DNA from 3 places in the Mesorhizobium sp. PL10 genome. Region 1 is predicted to be linked to each of the others. Evidence: predicted binding sites of a transcription regulator. Region 1 holds the regulator's gene; each other region holds the start of a gene.
The links. Region 1 encodes LexA, which represses DNA repair genes until DNA is damaged. Its sites were predicted from a motif close to TGTTCNNNNTGTGTTCNG; they were not measured.
Positions count from the first base shown of each region.

Region 2: recA (recombinase RecA) is a predicted target of LexA. The motif match lies at 4,403-4,420, and genes of this name have one in related genera.
Region 3: parE (DNA topoisomerase IV subunit B) is a predicted target of LexA. The motif match lies at 2,007-2,024, and genes of this name have one in related genera.

Region 1 is NZ_JBSKBR010000006.1:85,363-92,714, forward strand. Features, by position in the region: gene ACWGTO_RS11775 (ComEC/Rec2 family competence protein) at 1-2,342, shown strand, start outside; gene lexA (transcriptional repressor LexA) at 2,336-3,079, opposite strand; gene ACWGTO_RS11785 (molybdopterin molybdotransferase MoeA) at 3,198-4,403, opposite strand; gene moaC (cyclic pyranopterin monophosphate synthase MoaC) at 4,404-4,886, opposite strand; gene trpC (indole-3-glycerol phosphate synthase TrpC) at 4,889-5,701, opposite strand; gene trpD (anthranilate phosphoribosyltransferase) at 5,706-6,716, opposite strand; gene ACWGTO_RS11805 (peptidyl-prolyl cis-trans isomerase) at 6,747-7,352, opposite strand, start outside.
Region 2 is NZ_JBSKBR010000010.1:124,930-132,281, reverse strand. Features, by position in the region: gene ACWGTO_RS17970 (SDR family oxidoreductase) at 1-294, opposite strand, end outside; gene alaS (alanine--tRNA ligase) at 305-2,971, opposite strand; gene recA (recombinase RecA) at 3,243-4,343, opposite strand; gene ACWGTO_RS17955 (carbohydrate kinase family protein) at 4,628-5,572, shown strand; gene ACWGTO_RS17950 (pseudouridine-5'-phosphate glycosidase) at 5,643-6,560, shown strand; gene ACWGTO_RS17945 (TfoX/Sxy family protein) at 6,809-7,132, opposite strand; gene ACWGTO_RS17940 (GFA family protein) at 7,222-7,352, shown strand, end outside.
Region 3 is NZ_JBSKBR010000003.1:179,762-187,113, forward strand. Features, by position in the region: gene ACWGTO_RS07035 (type II and III secretion system protein family protein) at 1-900, opposite strand, end outside; gene cpaB (Flp pilus assembly protein CpaB) at 933-1,856, opposite strand; gene parE (DNA topoisomerase IV subunit B) at 2,095-4,149, shown strand; gene ACWGTO_RS07050 (FUSC family protein) at 4,194-6,263, shown strand; gene ACWGTO_RS07055 (DUF2336 domain-containing protein) at 6,268-7,352, opposite strand, start outside.

The DNA.
Region 1 (7,352 bases):
AGACGCGACCTGGCGTCCGGCCCTTGTCTCCGGATGACGCGCCATCAGCGCCTGTCGCCGTGCCTGGAACTGGCGTCCGTCTGGGCAGACTGCTCCGCCGTCCGTCATGGCCCGCAATCCGCCGCAGCGTTGCGGTGGCCGCCGGCACGGAACTCGACCGTGGCGTTGCCTTCCTGCTGGTGCCGGTCTTCCTGGCGGCCGGGGTCATTGTCTATTTCTCGCTGGCCAGCGAGCCAGGCTTTGCCCAGCCAATCGCCATTGTGGCGTTGGCGACATACTGTGCTGTCGCCACGCGATCCTGGCAAAGGACGCATCTGTGCTGCATGGCTACGATGCTATGCGCGTTGGGCGTGGTTGCCGCCAAGGTCGAGACCTGGCGCGCCGGAACGCAGATGCTGGGCTCCGAGATCCAGACACGGTTGACCGGGCGCGTTGTCAGTCTTGAAGACATGGAGAACGGCCGCGTCAGGCTGACGCTCGACGTGATTTCCACCGCTCACCCCAAGCTGCGCTACGCGCCGGAGCGGGTCAGGCTCTCGGCGCGTAGGATTCCGTCCGATATGACGGCAGGCTCCCTGGTGACCGGCTATGCCAGGCTGTTGCCGCCGACGGGTCCGGTGCGGCCTGAGAGCTACGATTTCTCCTTCGACAGCTATTTCAGCGGCATCGGCGGCAGCGGCTTCTTTCTCGGCAATCCCAAAACCATCGCCGCGCAGGAACCGCCGCGACTGACTGCACGGCTCTCTTCCGCGATTGAGAATGCGCGCGAAAACATTGCCGATCATATCAGGGGCAAGATCGGCGGGGCCGAAGGCGAGATTGCCGCAGCGCTCATTGTCGGCGTGCGCGCCGGCATTCCGGACGAGGTCAACGAAGCGATGCGGCGCACCGGCATCTACCACATCATCTCCATTTCGGGTCTGCACATGGCGCTGGTCGCCGGCACCATCATGGCGTTGCTGCGTGGCGCCTTCGCACTGTTTCCCGATTTCTCCTCGCGCCGGCCGGTGAAGAAATATGCGGCCGCCGTGGCACTCGTCTCGATCGCCGCCTATCTCGTCATTTCAGGCATCGTGGTCGCCGCAGAGCGCAGCTTCATCATGCTGGCGGTGATGCTCATCGCAGTGCTGTTCGATCGTGCCGCGCTCACCATGCGCAACCTGGCAATCTCGGCCATCGCCGTCATCCTGGTGTCGCCGCATGAGGTTGTCGGCCCGAGCTTTCAGATGTCGTTTGCCGCCACCGCCGCCCTTGTCGGCGCCTATGCCGGCTGGGCCGACTACCGCGCCGACAAAGTGAGAACGCCGCCGGCAAAGCGCTCCCTTGTCGGTTTTCTGTCGCAAAGATTCTTGGCTGGCATGGGCGGCCTCGCCATGACCTCGATCATTGCCGGCAGCGCCACGTTGCTGTTCGCGATCTGGCATTTCCAGCGCGTGTCGCCGCTCAGTCTGCTCGCCAATCTCATTGTGATGCCGATCGTATCGCTGGTTGTCATGCCATTCGGAGTGCTCAGTGCGCTGGCCATGCCGTTCGGCGCGGACGGGCCATTCCTCTATGTGATGGGCAAGGGCCTGACGGCAATGATCGCGATCTCTGCCTGGATCTCCGAGCGTTCGCCGCTCGATGCCGTCGGCCTGATCTCCATCCAGTCCGTGTTGCTGGCAACGGTCGCACTGGTCATCGCAACCATGGCCACAACCTGGCTGAGGCTGGCGGCCGTACCTTTCGCGCTGGCTGGTCTGTTGACGGTGCCGCAGGTGCACACGCCCGATGTGCTCATTTCCGAGGATGCGCATCTGGTGGCTGTGCCGATCGGTGGCGGCGAGCTCGCTCTCAACCGGGACCGCGCAAACGAATTCACCACCGACAACTGGAAACGGGCGCTGATGGCCGAGACCATCATTCAGCCCGAGACATTTGAGACGGGAGACAGGCGGTTCGATCTCGATCCGCTCGACCTGCCGCCCGGCTCACCCTTCTACTGCACAGGCGATCTCTGCATTGCCCGGCACCCGTCCGGAGCCATTGTCGCGCTTGCAAAAGACCGCAAAACAGCCCGGCCAGCCTGCGCTTTCGCGAGCCTGATCGTCATCGACGACGCCACCGCCTACAATCCGTGCCGCGACCCGTTGGTTCTGGTCGTGACCAAGAAGCAGCTTGCCCGCGATGGTAGTGCCGCCGTCTTCTTCGATCCGCAATCGGCCGCGACAGCCCCAACCATTCGCTTCGCCGTCGACAAACCCTACCGTCCCTGGCACGAGCAACGCCACTTCTCACGCGAAGCACGCGGCCTGCCGCCTTACAAGCAGCGCGAAAAGTACAAACCTAAACCGGCTCAGTAACGCCTGATCAGCCCGACCAGTTTGCCCTGCACCTTGACCCGATCCGGTCCGAAGATGCGGGTCTCATAGGCCGGATTGGCGGCTTCCAGCGCGATCGAGGCGCCCTTGCGGCGAAAGCGTTTCAGTGTCGCTTCCTCGTCGTCGACCAGCGCCACGATGATCTCGCCGGGGCTGGCGGTGTCGGCATTGCGGATGATGACGGTGTCGCCGTCGAAAATGCCGGCCTCGATCATCGAGTCGCCCTTGACCTCGAGCGCGTAGTGTTCGCCGCCCATGATCATGTCGGGCGGCACCGAGATCGAATGCGTCTGGTGCTGGATGGCGTCGATCGGCACACCGGCGGCGATCCGGCCCATAACCGGGATCGACACCGCCGAAACCGCGTCGTCATTGCCGGCAGACATCGAACGCGAGGGCGAGGCCGGCTTGATCTGGCGGCCGAGACCCCCCTGGTTCTGACCGAGGCTGCCCTGGATAACGCTTGGTGAGAACTTTTTCGCCGCATTGAGGCCGGGTGCAATCGAGTCTGGCAGCCGCAGCACTTCCAGCGCGCGCGCCCGGTTCGGCAGCCGGCGAATGAAACCGCGCTCCTCCAGCGCCGTGATCAGGCGGTGAATGCCGGACTTGGAAGCGAGATCGAGCGCCTCCTTCATCTCGTCGAAAGACGGCGGGATTCCGCTCTCCTTCAGGCGTTCATGAATGAACATCAGGAGTTCATGTTGTTTGCGCGTCAGCATCGCGGCCCCCCACGGGTTCTGAAACCAGAATCAGAAAAAACAAACCCAGAACAAACACTATCTGTTCCAGTTGTGTTCCGCAACCTTTTAAAGTTTAATGAATGTGTTGACGTTTTGTTCAGCGTAACATCAGCACGCTGCAGGCGGCGCCCGCGGCGGCGGCTGGAGCGAAGGGCTCGCGCACGATCAAGCCGTTGGCGTCGGCCAGCATTCGCAGCATCGACGAATCCTGGATGCCGAACGGCGTTGCGACAAGTGCGCCGGCTTCTTCCGTGATCACGGCGCGCACGTAGTCCTGCCTGAGATCGTTGGCCGGCATCGCGGCGCCGAGCTGCGCCTGCCGCATATCCTGCCGATGGGCGCGGCCACCCAGCTGCGCCAAAAGCGGTTTCAGGAACAGTTGCGAGCAGACCAGGCTCGCCACCGGGTTGCCGGGCAGGCCGATGCATCTGATGTCGCCGAGACGCCCGAACATCAGCGGCTTGCCCGGGCGCATGGCAAGCTTCCAGAAATCGAGCTTCATGCCTTCGCCGGTAAGCACGTCGTGCACAAGGTCGTGGTCGCCGACCGAAGCTCCGCCGAGCGTGACGATGACGTCGGCCTTTGCCGCGACTGCCTTCTGCACCAGTGCTGCAATCGCCTCCCTACGGTCGGCCGCGATACCGAGATCGAGAGCGCGCGCGCCGACCGATTGCGCGGCGGCCGCGACGCCATAGGCGTTGGACGAGATGATCTGGTCGGGGCCAAGCGCGCTGCCCGGCGGCAGCAACTCGTCGCCGGTGGCGATGATGGCGACTAGCGGCCGTTGCACCACATTCACCATCGGATGGTTGGCCGATGCCGCCAGCGAAAGTGCGGCCGGATCGAGCACGCGGCCTTTCTCCAGCAGGACGTCACCTTGCGCAAAATCCAACCCGCGGCGGCGGATGTTGCGTTCCTTTGCCGTCGGCTCGGTGACCTCGACCTGGCCACCGCCGAGATCCCTGACATTTTCCTGGATGACGATGGTGTCTGCGCCTTCAGGCAGCGGCGCGCCCGTGAAGATGCGCACGGCCTCACCCTTGCCGACAGTGCCGTCAAAGCCGCGCCCGGCAGGCGCCATTCCGATTACAGAAAGCCGCGCCGGGGCGGATGCCACATCCTGCGCCCGGGCCGCATAGCCGTCCATGGCGGACGCGTTGAAAGGCGGCTGGGTGCGCAGCGCTACGACTGACTCCGCCAGCACCCGGCCGGCCGCATCCGCCAGCGCGACGCTTTCACCCCGCAGCGCCGCAGCGCCGTCGAGGAGGCGTTGAAGCGCCTCGGCGACCGGAACCAGCGCCATTTACGAACCCGCCTTGTAGTCGCCGGACTTGCCGCCGGTCTTTTCCACCAGCCTGATGCCGGAGATGACCATGGCGCGGTCGGCCGCCTTGGCCATGTCGTAGATCGTCAGGCAGGCCACCGATGCAGCGGTCAGCGCCTCCATCTCGACGCCCGTCTTGCCGGTGACGCGGGCGAGCGCGGTGACCCTTAGGCCGGGCAAAGCGGGATCCGGCTCGATGTCGATCGACACCTTGGTCAACAGCAGCGGATGGCAGAGCGGAATCAGCTCATGCGTCTTCTTGGCCGCCATGATGCCGGCGATGCGCGCTGTGCCCAGCACATCGCCCTTCTTGGCGTCGCCATCGAGGATCATCTTCAGGGTTTCAGGCCGCATCGAGACAAAGCCCTCGGCGATTGCCGTGCGCGTCGTCTCGTCCTTGCCGCCGACATCGACCATGTTGGCCTCGCCCTTGGCGCCGAGATGGGTGAGGGCGGCTGTCATCGTCAGGCTACCTCGGCTGTCGCCTTGCCTGTCAAAAGCAGGCGCGTTGCCGCGGCGACATCCTCTTGCCGCATCAGGCCTTCGCCGACAAGGAAGGTTTCGATGCCGGTCTTTTGCATCCTGAGGCAATCGTCGTGGGTGAAAATGCCGCTTTCGCTGACCAGCAATCGGCCGCCCGGCACCATCGACGCCAGCCGCTCCGAGGTTTCAAGGCTGGTCTCGAATGTTCTCAGATTGCGGTTGTTGATGCCAATCAGCTGCGACGACAGTTTTACCGCGCGCTGCGTCTCGGCCTCGTCATGCACCTCGATCAGCGCATCCATGCCGAGTTCGAATGCGGTCGCTTCCAGTTCGCTCGCCAAGGCATCGTCGACGCTGGCCATGATGATCAGGATGGCATCGGCGCCCCAGGCGCGTGCCTCGTAGACCTGATAGGGGTCGAACAGGAAATCCTTGCGCAGCGCGGGAAGCGACACCGCCTTGCGCGCGTTGGTGAGAAATTCCGGCGCGCCCTGGAAGGATGGCGCATCGGTCAGCACCGAAAGACAGGCGGCGCCGCCTTTCTCATAGGCCCGGGCCAGCGCCGGCGGGTCGAAATCGGCGCGGATCAAGCCTTTGGACGGGCTCGCCTTCTTGATTTCGGCGATCAGCCCGAAACTGCCCGATCTGCGCTTCGCCTCAAGCGCCTTGAGAAAGCCGCGCGGCGCGTCCGCGTCCTTGGCCCGCGCCTTGATCTCGGCCAGCGGTATCTTCGCCTTTGCCGTCGCGATCTCGTCGCGCTTGTAGGCCTCGATCTTGCGCAGAATGTCAGCCACGGTCCTATCCGTTCGAAATCTCGACCAGCCTGTCGAGCACGCCCAGCGCCCGGCCGCTGTCGATGGCTTGTGCCGCCGCCGCCATGCCGTCGGCCAGCGTCGTTGCCTTGCCCGCCACCACCATACCGGCGCCGGCATTCATCAGCACCGTGTCGCGATAGGCCCCGGTAGCGCCGCCCAGCATGTCGCGCAATGCCTTGGCGTTGTAGGCGGCATCGCCGCCGCGCAACTCGTCCTTGGTGTGGCGCTGCAAACCCACCGCTTCCGGGATGAGCGTAAAATGGCGGATCTCGCCGCCGGCAAGTTCCGCAACTTGCGTCTCGCCGGTAGTGGTGATCTCGTCATAGCCGTCGCCATGGACGACCCAGGCATGCTCTGTGCCCAGCGCCTTCAATGTCTCGGCCACCGGCACGATCCATTCCGGCAGGAACACGCCGACCATCTGCCGGTTGACGCCAGCCGGATTGGACAGCGGGCCGAGCAGGTTGAAGATGGTGCGGGTACCGAGTTCGACGCGGGTCGGGCCGACATGCTTCATCGCAGGATGATGCGCCGGCGCGAACATGAAGCCGACGCCGGCCTCATGGATGCAGCGTCCGATCACGTCCGGCGGGATATCGATCTTGACGCCGAGCGCAACCAGCACGTCGGCGGCGCCCGTCAGCGAGGACAGGCCGCGATTGCCATGCTTGGCCACCGGCACGCCGCAGCCGGCGATGACGAAGGCCGAAGCCGTCGAGATGTTGACGGAGTGCGAGTTGTCGCCGCCGGTGCCGACGATGTCGATGGCGCCTTCAGGGGCTTCGACGCGCAGCATCTTGGCGCGCATGGTGGCGACAGCGCCGGAAATCTCGCTCACCGTCTCGCCGCGCACGCGCAGCGCCATCAGGAAGCCGCCGATCTGGCCAGGCGTCGCGTCGCCCGACATGATGATGTCGAAGGCTTCGCGCGCTTCGTCAAAGGTCAGCGCGGTCCCGGTGGCGACCTTGGCGATATGGATCTTCAGGGCGCTCATGGGGCCAAGACATTCATTGGGTTAAGGCGTTCATTGAGCCAAGGCCTGGGCAACGGCGGCCTGGTCGACGCTGACGGCGTACTGCGTCTGCAGCTGCGCCACCAACTGGTCGAGCAGATCGTCGGACATGCCTTGCGTGAAGGATTTCTGGGCATCGTCGGGCACCGAACTGGCATCGGCTCCGGCCGGCTCGAACACTTCGGCCACCTTGAACAGAATCTGGCCTTCGCCGGTGGGCGAGGGGATCAGCCCGGTGCCGCCTTCGCCGACGCCGAACATCGCTGCCGCGCCGTCCTTGCCGAAATCGACATCGTCGGCCTCGCGCTTCACACCGCGCTTGGTCTGCTTTTCAAGTTTCAGTTCGCCGGCGATGACGTCAAGCGTGGTGCCGGCCTTGAGGCGTTTGTCGAGCTCATCGGCCTTGGCGGTCAGCCGCTTGGTTGTTTCCTCTGTCGTCCAGTCCGCCACCACCCGCTGGCGAACCTCGTCCAGCGTGCGGTCGCGCGCCGGCGTGATCGATGTCAGCTCGTAGAACACGAAGCCATTGTTGGTCGTGGTCAGGGCCTCGTTCTCGGTGTTGGGTTCGGCCTCGAACACCGCCTTGATCAGGTCCGGCGATGCCGGCAGGTCCTTGAT
Region 2 (7,352 bases), on a different contig from region 1:
CGCGCCTCGGTGGATGGCGTCGAGGCGGTCGCGCGGGCCGTCCTGCAGGGCGCCCGCCGCATTGACCACCGCATCCATGCCGGCAACCAGCGGCAGCCAGTCTTCAGCGGCAAGCAGCCGCGCCATGTCGGCCGCGACCCAGCGCACGGCTGGCCAGCGTCGCGCGGCCTCGCTGATATCGCGGCCGAGGCCGGTCACATCATGCCCGTCGCGAGCCAAGCGGCCGACGACGGCTTCGCCGATCAGTCCGTAGCCGCCGAGGACGAGCACCTTCTTGCGGGGACTATCGGGCATGGGGTGGCTTTCAGGCTGCCTCCAGCGCTGCCTTGACCGCGGCGATGGCATCATTCGCCTTCGAGGCATCCGGGCCGCCGGCTTGCGCCATGTCGGGCCGGCCGCCGCCGCCCTGCCCGCCGAGCGCTGCCGAAGCCACGCGCACCAGATCGACCGCGCTGAAGCGGCTAACGAGGTCGTCGGTGACAGCGACCACGACACTTGCCTTGTTGTCTTCGCCCGCGCCAACGAACACGACCACGCCGGAGCCGAGCGAGGTCTTGCCGGCATCGGCCAGCGGCTTCAGATCCTTCGGCGATACGCCGGAGACCGCCTTGCCGAGGAAGCCGACGCCGGCGACGGTTTCGTTGGCAGCCGGAGCATCGGCAGGCGACCCGCCGCCCAGCGCCAGTTTCTTGCGCGCTTCGCTCAGCTCCTTCTCGAGCTTCTTGCGCTCCTCGAGCAGCGTCTCGACACGCCCCGGCACGTCGGCAGGCGAAATCTTCAGCACTGCCGCCGTCGCCTTCAGGCGTCTGTCCTGCTCGTCGAGATACTTTCTGGCTGCTTCGCCGGTCAGCGCCTCGATGCGGCGCACGCCGGCGGCGACCGCGCTGTCGGAGACGACGCGGATAAGACCGATATCGCCGGTCGCGCGGACATGCGTGCCGCCGCAGAGCTCGACAGAATAGGGCCGATTGGCCTTGGCGCCGTGCACGCCGGTGCCCATCGACACGACGCGCACCTCGTCGCCGTATTTTTCGCCGAACAGCGCCATGGCGCCCTCGGCGATGGCATCGTCGACCGACATCAGCCGCGTCGTCACCGGGCTGTTCTGGACGACGATTTCGTTGGCCATGCGCTCGACCTCGTCGAGGTCTTCGGCCGAGATCGGCTTATTGTGCGAGATGTCGAAGCGCAGCCGCTCAGGCGCCACCAGCGAGCCCTTCTGCGCGACATGCGTGCCCAGCACCTCGCGCAGCGCCTCATGGATGAGATGCGTCGCCGAATGGTTGGCGCGCAACCTGGTGCGGCGTGCATGGTCGACCTTCAGTTCGACAGAAGCACCGGTCTTGACCGAGCCGCTCGCCACCTTGCCCAGATGCACGAACAGCCCGTCGGCCTTCTTCTGCGTGTCGGAGATTTCGATCGAAAAACCTTCGCCTGAGATCACGCCGGTGTCGCCCATCTGGCCGCCGGACTCGCCATAGAACGGCGTCTGGTTGACGACGACCGCCACTGCATCGCCCTTGCCGGCGCTGTCGACAGTCTTGCCGTCCTTGACCAGCGCCTGGATGAGGCCTTCCGCAGCTTCAGTTTCGTAGCCGAGAAATTCGGTGGCGCCGGTCTGTTCGCGCACGGAAAACCACACCGTTTCGGTGGCGGCCTCGCCGGACCCGGTCCAATGCTTGCGCGCCTCGGCCTTCTGCTGCTCCATCGCATGGGTGAAGCCGGCAAGATCGACCGAGATGCTGCGCTGGCGCAGCGCGTCCTGCGTCAAATCGAGCGGGAAGCCGTAAGTGTCGTAGAGCTTGAAGGCGGTCTCGCCATCCAGCATGTCGCCGGCATGCAGCGTCTCGGTCGCCTCGGAGAGCAAACCGAGGCCGCGCACCAGCGTCTTGCGGAAGCGCGTCTCCTCGAGCTTCAGCGTCTCGGTGATCAGCTGTTCGCCGCGCAGCAGTTCGGGATAGGCCTGGCCCATCTCGCGCACCAGCGCCGTCACCAGCTTCCACATCAGCGGCTCCTTGGCGCCCAGCAGCTGAGCATGGCGCATGGCGCGGCGCATGATGCGGCGCAGCACGTAGCCGCGGCCTTCGTTCGACGGCAACACGCCATCGGCCACCAGGAAGGATGACGAGCGCAGGTGATCGGCAATGACGCGGTAGGACGCCACCGTCTCCTTGTCAGGCCCCTGCCCGAGCGCGGACGACGCCGCATCGATCAGATGGCGGAACAGATCGGTCTCAAAAACGCTCTCTACCCCTTGCAGGATGGAGGCCATACGCTCCAGGCCCATGCCCGTGTCGATCGACGGCCGCGGCAGGTCGATGCGCTCTTCCTTGGTGACCTGCTCATACTGCATGAACACCAGGTTCCAGAATTCGAGGAACCGATCGCCATCTTCCTCCGGGCTGCCGGGAGGGCCTCCCCAGATGTGCTCGCCGCGGTCGATGAATATCTCCGAGCACGGTCCGCACGGGCCGGTGTCGCCCATCGCCCAGAAATTGTCCGAGGTCGGGATGCGGATGATGCGGTCATCGGAGAAGCCGGCGATCTTCTTCCAGAAGCCGGCCGCCTCGTCATCGGTGTGATAGACGGTGACCAGGAGCTTGTCCTTGTTCAGCCCGAACTCCTTGGTGATCAGGTTCCAGGCCAACTCGATGGCGCGCTCCTTGAAATAGTCGCCGAAGGAGAAGTTGCCGAGCATCTCGAAGAAGGTCAGGTGGCGCGCGGTGTAGCCGACATTGTCGAGGTCGTTGTGCTTGCCGCCGGCGCGCACGCTCTTCTGCGCGGTGGTGGCGCGCGAATAGGGCCGCTTCTCGAGACCGGTGAAGACATTCTTGAACTGCACCATGCCGGCATTGGTGAACATCAGCGTCGGGTCGTTGCGCGGCACCAGCGGGCTCGAGGCCACGACCTCGTGGCCCTCCTTGCGGAAATAGTCGAGGAATGTCGACCGGATCTCGTTCACGCCACTCATGACTGCTGCCTTTTCGCGAAAACCGCCGGCACGGCCGGCGGAAACTGGTCTCTGCTTTTAGAAGATCGACTTGGCCTTTTAGCGGGCAGGCTTCACCCTGTCCAGAAACTCGGAATTGGGCCAATCCGGCAGCTGCCAGGCTGCCTTCACGCTTGCCCAAAAACGAAAACCGCCGGCTCGAAGGCCGGCGGTCTGGAACGCAAAACTAAGAACTCGGTTACATAAGCATCAGATAATAGACTGGATTTATGGCCGAACTCTGACCATTGCCCTACATGGCGCCGGATTCTTCCTCGAAGCCGTCGTCTTCGCCGCGCTCAGGGCCGCCATTTTCGAGGAATTTCTCGGCGATCAGCCCGGCATTCTGCCTGAGCGCCAGTTCGATCTCGCGCGCCGTGTCAGGATTGTCGCGCAGGAACAGTTTGGCGTTCTCGCGGCCCTGACCGAGGCGCTGCGAATTGTAGGAGAACCACGCGCCTGACTTCTCGACCACGCCGGCCTTGACGCCGAGATCGACCAGCTCGCCGGTCTTGGAGACGCCCTCGCCATACATGATGTCGAACTCGACCACTTTGAAGGGCGGCGCCAGCTTGTTCTTGACCACCTTGACGCGGGTCTGGTTGCCGACGACCTCGTCGCGGTCCTTGACCGAGCCGATGCGCCGGATGTCGAGGCGGACCGAAGCATAGAATTTCAGCGCGTTGCCGCCCGTCGTGGTTTCCGGCGACCCGAACATGACGCCGATCTTCATGCGGATCTGGTTGATGAAGATGACCATGGTGTTGGAGCGCGAGATCGAGGCGGTCAGCTTACGCAGCGCCTGGCTCATCAGACGCGCCTGCAGGCCGGGCAGCGAATCGCCCATTTCGCCCTCGATTTCAGCGCGCGGCGTCAGCGCTGCGACCGAATCGACCACCAGCACGTCGATGGCGCCGGAACGCACCAGCGTGTCGCAGATCTCCAGCGCCTGCTCGCCGGTGTCGGGCTGCGAGATCAGCAGGTTTTCGAGATCGACGCCGAGCTTGCGGGCATAGACCGGGTCGAGCGCGTGCTCGGCATCGACGAAGGCGCAGATGCCGCCCTTCTTCTGGGCTTCGGCCACCGTGTGCAGCGCCAGTGTCGTCTTGCCCGAGCTTTCCGGCCCGTAGATCTCGACGATGCGGCCGCGCGGCAGGCCGCCGACGCCAAGCGCGATGTCGAGGCCAAGCGATCCGGTCGGCACGGTTTCGATTTCGACGACCTGCTCATTGGCACCCAGCCGCATGATCGAGCCCTTGCCGAAGGCGCGCTCGATTTGCGACAGCGCCGCGTCCAGAGCCTTTGATTTGTCCACCGCTTTGTCCTCTACAAGCCGCAAAGAATTCTGAGCCATGATACATCACCCCTTGGTCGTCAATGAAGGCCGGACAATCCGTAATCCCTGCCCCAGTTTGTACCTTTTTTGTTCTCGTTTGGCAAGAGGGGTCAAATATCTGAAAAACAATCTTTATCCGGATTTGTTCTTTTTTTGTCTAACGCTTTCGTTTCCGGATGTATCCCGCATTGGGCCAGACGTTCCAGCCGTTTGGCTCCGCCCGAATCGCCGGCTTGCCTGCGAAGCTCCGCCGCACAGCCTAGCGCTTGTGCGGCTCGAATAACAAAGGTCATATCGCCGGCATGGTGAAATCTGCAAAAATCCTCGCCGTCGGCGGCGCCCATATCGACCGGCGCGGCCAGGTGTCCGGCCCTTACGTGCCCGCCGCCTCCAACCCCGGCACAATGCGCGAAGATGTCGGCGGCGGCGTCTTCAACGCGCTGCGCAGCCTCGTTCGGCGCGGCGTCTCGGCCTCGCTTTTGTCGGTGCGCGGCGGCGATGCCTCGGCCGAGACGGTGTCGCGCGCCATCATTGAGGCCGGCATTGCCGACCTGTCGGCGGTGTTCCTCGACCGCACCACGCCAAGCTACACCGCGCTGATCGACCGCGAAGGCGAGCTGATCACCGGCTTTGCCGATATGGCGCTCTACGATTTGGCCTTCCCCAAACAGATCCGCCGCTCCAAGGTGCGCGAGGTGGTTGCCGAGGCCGATGCGGTGCTGTGCGACGCCAATCTGCCGTCCTCGGCACTTGAGCGGCTGGTGGGGCTCGCCGCCGGCAAGCCGGTCTATGCCATCGCTATCTCGCCGGCCAAGGTGGTGCGGCTGATACCCGTGCTGAATGCGCTCGCGCAGGTCTTCATGAACCGGCGCGAGGCCGTGGTGCTGGCCGGCGTCAATGCGAATGCGACGGAGCGCGAAATCGTCGACGGTTTGCGCTGCAGCGGCCTCAGGAGTGGCGTGGTGACGGCAGGCGATGGCCCGGTGCTGGGCTTCGACGAAGCCGGCGCCTTCTCGATCCTGCCGCCGACGCCGAGAAAGGTTGCCGACGTCACCGGCGCCGGCGATGCACTGGCCGGTGCTTGCATCGCTGCCCTGCTGCGCGGTCTAGCCTTGCGGCAGGCCCTGCGCGAGGGCGTGGCCGCGGCAACGCTCGCCATCGAAAGTGCGGATGCCGTGCCGGCCTTTACCACCGCGACCTTTGCCGAGGCGCTGGCCCTTGTGCCCGACGCGCGGGAAATGGCATGAGGGCGGCCAATTGCCATCGCCGGAACGCGACGTCCAAGAGGACGCGCGGCTATCCGGATCGGAGACCGTCATGACCCCGCAAAGCGCCCGCCCCTTCATCGACATCCACCCGCCGGTGGCCGAAGCGCTCGCCGCCGGCCGCCCCGTGGTGGCCCTGGAAAGCACCATCATCACCCATGGAATGCCCTATCCCGACAACGGCGCCATGGCCGCCAATGTCGAAAAGATCATCAGCGACGGCGGTGCGGTGCCGGCGACGATCGCCGTGGTCGCCGGGCGCATCAAGATCGGGCTGTCCGACGGCGAGCGCGAGTCACTGGCGATGACCGGCGACGCGATGAAGCTGTCGCGCGCCGATCTCGGCTTTGCGGTTGCTGAGGGACGCACCGGCGGCACCACGGTCGCCGCCACCATGATCGCAGCCGATATGGTCGGGATCAAAGTGTTCGCCACCGGCGGCATTGGCGGCGTGCACAAGGGTGCGGAAAAGAGCTTCGACATCTCGGCCGATCTCGATGAGCTGGCGCGCACGCCGGTCATCGTCGTCTCGGCCGGCGCCAAGGCGATCCTCGACATCGAAAAGACGCTGGAAGTGCTGGAAACGCGCGGCGTGCCGGTGATCGGCCATGGCTGCGAAACGATGCCCGCCTTCTGGTCGCGCCAATCGCGCTTCCGCGCCCCGCTGACCCTGCACAAGCCGGAAGAGATCGCGCATTTCTACAAAACGCGGCAGGCGCTGGGCCTGGGCGGCGGCATGCTGATCGCCAACCCGGTGCCGCAGGATGACGAAATCCCGGCCAGCGAGATGGCCGGTTATATCGATGCCGCGCAGAGGGCGGCCGAGGTGCAGAATGTGACGGGCAAGGCGGTGACGCCGTTCCTGTTGGGAAAAATCCTCGAACTGACCGGCGGCCGGAGCCTCAAGACCAACATTGCGCTGGTCGAGAACAATGCGCGGCTGGCGGCGAGGATCGCGAGGGCATTGTAGAGAAGGAAGCCAAGCCTCGTTGGCGGTGCAAGGCTAAGCGCGACTGCCGCGTTCCGTCACACCCCCCTCTGTCCTGCCGGACATCTCCCCCGCAAGGGGGGAGATCGAGCTGTCATTTTCGCTTTCGCCAATCTTCAACGTTGAAGGAGAAGCGCCGGCACTGAAGCTGCCAATCTCCCCCCTTGCGGGGGAGATGTCCGGCAGGACAGAGGGGGGTGCTGTCCCTCCAACGTTCCGAATTTTGTGCGTCACTTCCCCGCCCGCAGCCCCGCCTCATAAGCCCGGCGTGCCCACACAATCATCTCGTCGGGATCGTCAAACGCGCTGTCGGGAATGCTCCAGTAAGGCATGGCGACCAGTTTGCCGTGGCGCGTGCCGGTATAGGTCCACTGCTTGCAACCGGCCGCTTCGAAGTCGGGGGCGCTTTGTTCGTCGGCCTTGAGCAGCAATTCGCCGCGCAGCATGATGGCGACGATGACGCCGTCGAAATAGATGCCCTTGCCGCCGAACAGTTTGCGGATCGAGACTGGGCCAAGGCCCTCGAACAGTTCGGCGATGCGTTCATTGTCCATGCCGCAATCATGTCATCGCGATCTTGCCTTGTCATTGCCGCAACCAAGATCATGCTGACAAGTTGAGAGCCATCCATCGGAGTTTTGCCATGCCGCTTCTGCTCAAAGGATCCTGCCGCTGCGATGCCGTCCACTTCGAGGTGCAAAGCCACACGCCGGTGCCGTTCATGCTGTGCTACTGCTCGATCTGCCGCAAGCAGCAGGGCGGCGGCGGTTTCGC
Region 3 (7,352 bases), on a different contig from region 1:
GCTGACGGAAATCTTGCCATTGTCCTCGGAGACCGGGATCGGGAACTCGCCACCGGCGAGGAAGCTTGCCGTCTGGCCCGAACGAGCGATCAGGTTCGGCTCGGCCAGCCGTCTGGCGAGACCGCGCTCCTCCAGCGCCTTGATGGCGACGTCGATCGACAGGCCGTTCGACAGCAGCCGGCCGATGATCTCGCCATTGCCGGCCGCCGGGACCGCGCCAGGCTCGATGGTGACGTCGCGCCCGCCAAGGCCGTAAGCGAAATTGGCGCTGTATTTGGCGCCGAGATCTTGTCCGGCCTGGCGGTTGATCTCGACGAAGCGGACGTTGAGCTGAACCTGCTGCGAAGAAGAGATGTTGACCGAATTGATCACTTCCTCATTGCCGGAGAAGCGGCTGGCGATCTTGCTTGCCTTCTCGGCCGCGACCGCGTCATCCGCCTCGCCCGACAGCACGACGCGGCCGTTGGCTGAACCGACCTTGATCTTGGCGTCCGGCACGCTGGCGCGAATGGTGCTGGCCAGCTGGTCGGTGTCCAGCGTCACCTCGATGTCGACGGTGCCGACCAGCTGCTTGTTCTCGTCGAATAGCGCGATGCCGGTGGTGCCGAGATTGTTGCCCAGCACATAGAAGGATTTGTCGGTCAGCGGATTGACGTTGGCGATCTCCGGATCGCCGATGACGATCTGGTAGAAAGCGGCATTGGTCATGATCGTCTTCGGCTTGCCCTTGGCAACCTTGATCGACGCATTCTTGGTCGACGACACATAGACGATGTCGTTGTCTGCCCGGGCCGGCGCGCTGAAGCCGAGCATTCCGGCCGCGGCCAGACAAGCCGCCACGGCCAGCGCTCGCACGGCGCGCACGCGTGTCGTCATCCGATATGCACTCAAGTCAGACATTGTCCCGTCCCTCGCCCGGTCCCCACCGGCAGTTATTTCTGGTCCCGCGCAGGAACCTGGTATTCCTCGGCCTGCGTGCCGCGCGTCACGATGACCGTCTTGAATTTCGGCTTCTCCGGCTCCTCCGCGGCGCTGAACAGCGCGCCGGCTGCCGCCTGGACGCCGGAGGCGACCGAGCCGCCGAAGGATGAGATTGTGGTGACGCCGTCCTTTGCGGCACCGCCATCGGCGGACGAGCGGAGCGACAGCGACAAGGTGCCGACGGTGCGCGCGAGCGCCACTTTCTGCGCGCCGTCGGTTGTCACCTCGATGGTCACGGAATTGGCGATTTGCGGTGTGGTCTGGCGCTCGTCGGCGCCCTGCCCGACGGTCAGCACCTTGGCGTCGGAGACGACGATCTCGGAGGTGACTGTCGAGCCCGCCGCGCCTTGCGCATTCTTGGCCACTTCCTGGATTTCGCCGGCGTCGCGCGTCAGCACCACGTCGACCCGATCGCCCGGCATCACGAAGCCGCCGACACCGGCGATCTCGTCGGTGCGGATGGTCACCGCCCGCATTCCGGGCGTCATCATGTTGGACAGCGTCGCGCGGCCGTTCGGGCCTGACAGCTTGCTGAGCAGCACCGGCTCGTTGATCTCGATCGGCGACAACACCACGCGGCTGCCATCGGCGAGCAATGCATTGATGGTGGTGAAGGCGCCCTGCGGCACGGATTCTTCCGACCACGGGATTTCGGTGAGCTGTGCGCGGTCGAGTTGCATGCCGTAACGCAGCGGCGCATTGGCCACGACGATGGTCTTGAACTCGACCTTGGGGGTCACGGGCGCCGGGATCGATGCCGTCTTTTCCTCGGCATCGGCCTTGGCCTGGCTCTTGACCCAGAAATCCGCGGCAAAGATCGAGATCGCGCCGAAAACGGCGGCGATGCCGATCATCGTTATGGCCTTGCCCCTCACAACTAAACCCCTGACGCATGTGGTCTTTTGTTTGTTGAGGCCCACGCTAGGCCGCATAGTTAAAGATTCAGGAATCCCGGCCGGTCCGAACGGACCTATTTCTGCCGGCTTGGTTATCGAAAGGTTTTAGGATAAGAAGGGGTTAAATCCCCGAACGTAACAGGAACTTCCGTCGCTTGGCGCTGAAAAGCGTGGCAGTATCGACGGGTGATTCGCGGCACCGGATTCAATGGCAGGCATGGACGACAACAACGATCTTTTCGGCAATCTGGAAAAGCAGCCGCAACCGACCCGGACAACAGCGCGCCCGGCTGATCCACTGGTGCAGGCCACGAAACGTGCTGTTGCGACCAAGGATGGCAGCGAAGGTTATAGCGCCGCCGACATCGAAGTGCTGGAAGGGCTGGAGCCGGTCCGGCGCCGGCCGGGCATGTATATTGGCGGCACCGACGACAAGGCGATGCACCATCTGTTCGCCGAGGTCATTGACAATTCGATGGACGAGGCGGTCGCCGGCCATGCCACCTTCATCGATGTTGAGCTTTCGGCCGACGGGTTTCTGACCGTTACCGACAATGGCCGCGGCATCCCGGTCGATCCGCATCCGAAATTCAAGAAGCCGGCGCTCGAAGTCATCATGACGACGCTGCATTCGGGCGGCAAATTCGACTCCAAGGTTTATGAGACCTCGGGCGGCCTGCACGGCGTCGGCGTCTCCGTCGTCAATGCGCTGTCGGACCATCTCGAGGTCGAAGTCGCGCGAGGTCGCCAGCTCTACCGCCAAAGATTCTCCCGTGGCGTTCCGGTGAGCCGGCTGGAGCAACTCGGCGAAGTGCACAACCGGCGCGGCACCAGGATCCGCTTCCATCCCGACGAGCAGATTTTTGGCAAGGGCGCCGCCTTCGAGCCGTCGCGGCTTTACCGCATGACGCGCTCGAAAGCCTACCTGTTCGGCGGCGTCGAAATCCGCTGGGGCTGCGATCCGTCGCTGATCAAGGAAAAGGACCAGACGCCGGCCAAGGCGGAGTTCCATTTCCCGGGCGGCCTGAAGGACTACCTCAAGGCATCGCTCGGCGACGACTTCCAGGTGACGCGCGAAATCTTCGCCGGCAAGAGCGAGAAACAGGGCGGCCATGGCTCACTTGAATGGGCGGTGACCTGGTTCGGTGGCGACGGCTTCATCAATTCCTACTGCAACACCATCCCGACCGGCGAAGGCGGCACGCATGAGGCCGGCTTCCGCAACGTGCTGACGCGAGGCTTACGCGCCTATGCCGACCTCGTCGGCAACAAGCGCGCCTCGATCGTCACCTCAGAAGACGTCATGATTTCGGCGGCGGGCATGCTGTCGGTGTTCATCCGCGAACCGGAATTCGTCGGCCAGACCAAGGACAGGCTGGCGACGATCGAAGCCATTCGCATTGTCGAGACCGCCATCCGCGATCCGTTCGACCATTGGCTGGCCGACAATCCGCAGGAAGCCTCGAAGCTGCTCGACTGGGTAATTGCGCGCGCCGACGAACGGGTGCGCCGGCGCCAGGAAAAGGAAGTGTCGCGCAAGAGCGCGGTGCGCAAGCTCAGGCTGCCCGGCAAGCTCGCCGACTGCACGCAAAACGCCGCAGCGGGCGCGGAGTTGTTCATCGTCGAAGGCGACTCGGCCGGCGGCTCGGCCAAACAGGCGCGCGACCGCGCCAGCCAGGCGGTGCTGCCGCTGCGCGGCAAAATCCTCAACGTCGCCAGCGCCGGCAACGACAAGCTGGCCGCCAACCAGCAGATCTCGGACCTGATCCAGGCCCTCGGCTGCGGCACGCGCTCGAAATATCGCGACGAGGATTTGCGCTACGACCGCGTGATCATCATGACGGACGCCGATGTCGACGGCGCCCACATCGCGTCGCTGCTGATCACCTTCTTCTACCAAGAGATGCCAAACCTGGTGAATGGTGGCCATCTCTATCTGGCGGTGCCGCCGCTCTATTCGATCCGGCAGGGCGGCAAGGTCGCCTACGCCCGTGACGATGCCCACAAGGACGAGCTCTTGCGCACCGAATTCACCGGCCGCGCCAAGGTGGAAATCGGTCGCTTCAAGGGTCTGGGCGAGATGATGGCCTCGCAGCTCAAGGAAACCACCATGGATCCGAGGAAGCGTACCCTGCTCAGGGTCGATGTGATCGATGCCGTGGCCGCGACAAAAGATACGGTCGACGCGCTGATGGGTACCAAGCCTGAGGCACGCTTCCGCTTCATTCAGGAACGCGCCGAATTTGCCGAGACGGAAGTGCTGGATATCTAGGCGCCGGCCGGTCTAGCCTGCGCTTCCGATACGGAGACCAGCTTGTGATCTGGGCGCGGCTGAAGAGCTACTTCGAAACCAGCTTGGCTGGCCTGACGCAGCCGACACGCTCGGACTGGATTTTCGCGCTGCGCACCGTTTCGGCCGGTCTGATCGCGCTTCTCGTTGCCTACGCGCTGAAACTCGACCACCCGCAATGGGCGATGATGACGGTCTTCATCGTCGCCCAGCCGGTCGCCGGCATGGTGCTGGCGAAAGGCTTTTACCGGCTGCTCGGCACACTGGCCGGTGGGCTTGCGGCGATCAGCATCACCTCGGTTTTCGGTGCCAATCCCTGGCTTCTGGTCACGGCGCTGTCCGTCTGGATAGGGCTGTGCACGCTGGTTTCGTCGCTGCTGCGTAACCCGGAAGCCTATGGCGCAGCGCTAGCCGGCTATACCGCGATGATCATTGGGCTCCCTGCCTTCGGCCAGCCGCATGTGATCGTCGATCTCGCTGTCGCGCGCTGCGCCGAGATCGTGCTCGGCATCGTCTGCGCCGGGCTGACCAGCCGGCTGATCCTGCCAAAGCTGGCCGCCGACGCGATCATCTCGCGGCTGAAGCGCAGCATCCTCGACCTTGCCACCTATGCCGGCGGCGCTTTTTCCGGCGGCGACCCGGCGACCCTGGCCGGCCTGCACCGCAAGCTGATTGCCGACGCCCAGACGCTGGCCGAGATGCGCACCTATGCCCGGCTCGAAGCGCCGAGCTTCGCCACCCGCGCCCATCCGGTGCGCCGCACCATCGGCCAGCTTCTGTCGGCGCTGTCGGCGGCACGCGCGCTGCATTCGCACGCCGCGCCGAAAAACGCCGCGCTCATTCCGGTGCGCTCCGAACTGCAGTCGCTGGTCAGCGAACTTGCAGCCACGCCCGAGGCGCTGGACGACACGTCGCCATGGGTAACGCGGCTCGATGCGATCGCCGGCAAGGCCCGGCAAATGCCCGACGCCTCGACCCATCAGGGTGACGACAGGGTCGGAACCATAACGCGCCTCACCATCGCCGCCGATTTCGCAGAAGCCTTCAAGCAGGTGCTGCGCGGTCTCGACGCTTTGCGCGCACCAGTGACGCGCCCAGATCGGGGCAACAGGCAGCCGCCTGCGCTGGTGGTGCACCGCGACTACCCTGGCGCTTGGCGCAATGCCATCCGCGCCGCCCTTGCCACGCTGGCGGTCGCCGCCTTCTGGCTGACGACGAAATGGTCCGACGCGGCCGGCACCGTCATTCTCGTTGCCGTCGTCTCCAGTCTTTTCGCCGCGCGTCCTGACCCGGTGCAGGTGTCCTGGGGCTTCTTCAAGGGAACGCTGCTGGCTTTGCCCTTTGCCTTCCTTGTCGGCCAGATCGCCCTGCCTGCCCTACCCGGCTTCGGCTGGTTCACGCTGTTCGTTGTACCGATCCTGATACCGACGGCGCTAGGCATGGCCAATCCGCGGACTGTCGGCGTGGCGACGGCCTTTGCCATCAATTTCCTCGCCATCCTCAGCCCGCATCAGGCGATGACCTACGACCCCCGCCCCTTTTTCGCCGGCGCAGCGTCGATCCTGGTCGGCATCCTGCTTGCGATCGGCGTCTTCATAGTCGTGCTGCCCGCCGACCCATGGCTCGCGGCCAACCGCATTGTGCGCGCCATGCGCGAGGATCTGGCGCGGCTATGCCTGCACGAGCGCGTGCCGCGGCGTTCAGCCTTCGAGAGCCTGGCCTATGACCGGATCAACCAGCTGATGCCGCTCTTGCAGAACGCCGGCAGGAAAGGCGAGGCCGTCCTCGGCGGCGGCGTCGCCGCCGTCACCGTCGGCCTCGAAATCCTTCGCCTGCGGGCTGCGCAGCAAGGCCCGACCATTCCTTCCAAAACCGCGCTTTCGATCGCCAATTTCCTGCGCGGCCTGGCGCGTGAACTGCTGTTTCGCACACCCGGCGACCCGCAGACGGCGACCGTCGCTGTCGCCCGGCAATATGCAGCCGGCCTGAGCGAGCGCAGCGGCAGTGCCGACACGCTGCAGATCGCAGCCTCGCTGCGCATCATCGCCGCCGCGATCGAGGATTTCCCGGATTTTTTCGCAAAAGATCGGGGTTAGGATGTCAGGCCGCGGCGATCGCCAGCGCGTGGCCACGCGCGTTTTCGCGCAGCGCGTCGAGATGGATAGACTTGACGAGGCCGGCGAGATCGCCCTCGGTGGACTGGCCGCCGAGCTCCTTCAGCATCAGCCAGCTGACTTCCTGCACGCCGGCGACGCGCTTGCCGTTGGCGACTTCGCGCCAGATCTTGAGCGCCCGCAGGATAATGCCATGGGTGGGCGCGGCAAGGCCGGCGCCGCGAAACAGCGCCTGCAGTGCAACGTCCTGTCCGCCGGCAAGCAGCGCCCGCACCCGCTGCTCCGACTGCTGGCTGAGCGCGACCAGAGTCGAGCCGAAGAAGTCGACCTTGCCATGGGCAATCGTGCGGATGATGAAGCTTGCGGTCAGGTCGCCGCGCAGACGCAGATGCTCGATGAGCGCGGCATGTTCCTCGGTGCGCGTGCCTTCGACCAGCCGAACCGAAGCCTTTACGCAGGCATCGCGCGTGACGCGCTCGGCTCTGGCCGCCCCCATCAGCGCCATCACCAGCGGTGAACCCTTCAGCGTTTCGCCGAGCTTGACCAGCAGCATGTGCCGGCAGTCGGCAGGCAGCCTGACATCGGTAACCATAGCCTCGCGCAAATGCGCGATATGGCCATGCCGCTCGGCCATGCGGCGAAAGCTGAGCGACGCGATATCGGCGCCGTCATTGGCGAGCAGCACAGCACATGCTTCCGGTTCGCCGATCTCGGCGATGGCCGCGGCAACCGCCATCGAGACGACCGGCCGGTCAGCGATCAGTTTTTGCGTAGCCTTGTGACCGGCAGCCACGCGGTCGATCAGGTCGGCATCGGTGAGCAGCGGCGAGCGCGCCAACACCAGGGCTGCCACTTCCGGCTGGTCGGAGGCGAGCGCGCTGATGATCTGCAGCGGGGCGTGGTGGCTCATGGACAGCGCCTCGGCCAGCGCCAGCCGAACCTTCGACGAGGCGTCGTCGAGCAGCAGCGTCAGCGCCGCCTCGGCGGCGCAGCGGTCCTCGAAAGGCAGGTCGGAATTGATATAGGCGCGGGCCAGCGCACTCGCCGCCGCGGCACGCTCCGAAACCCTCG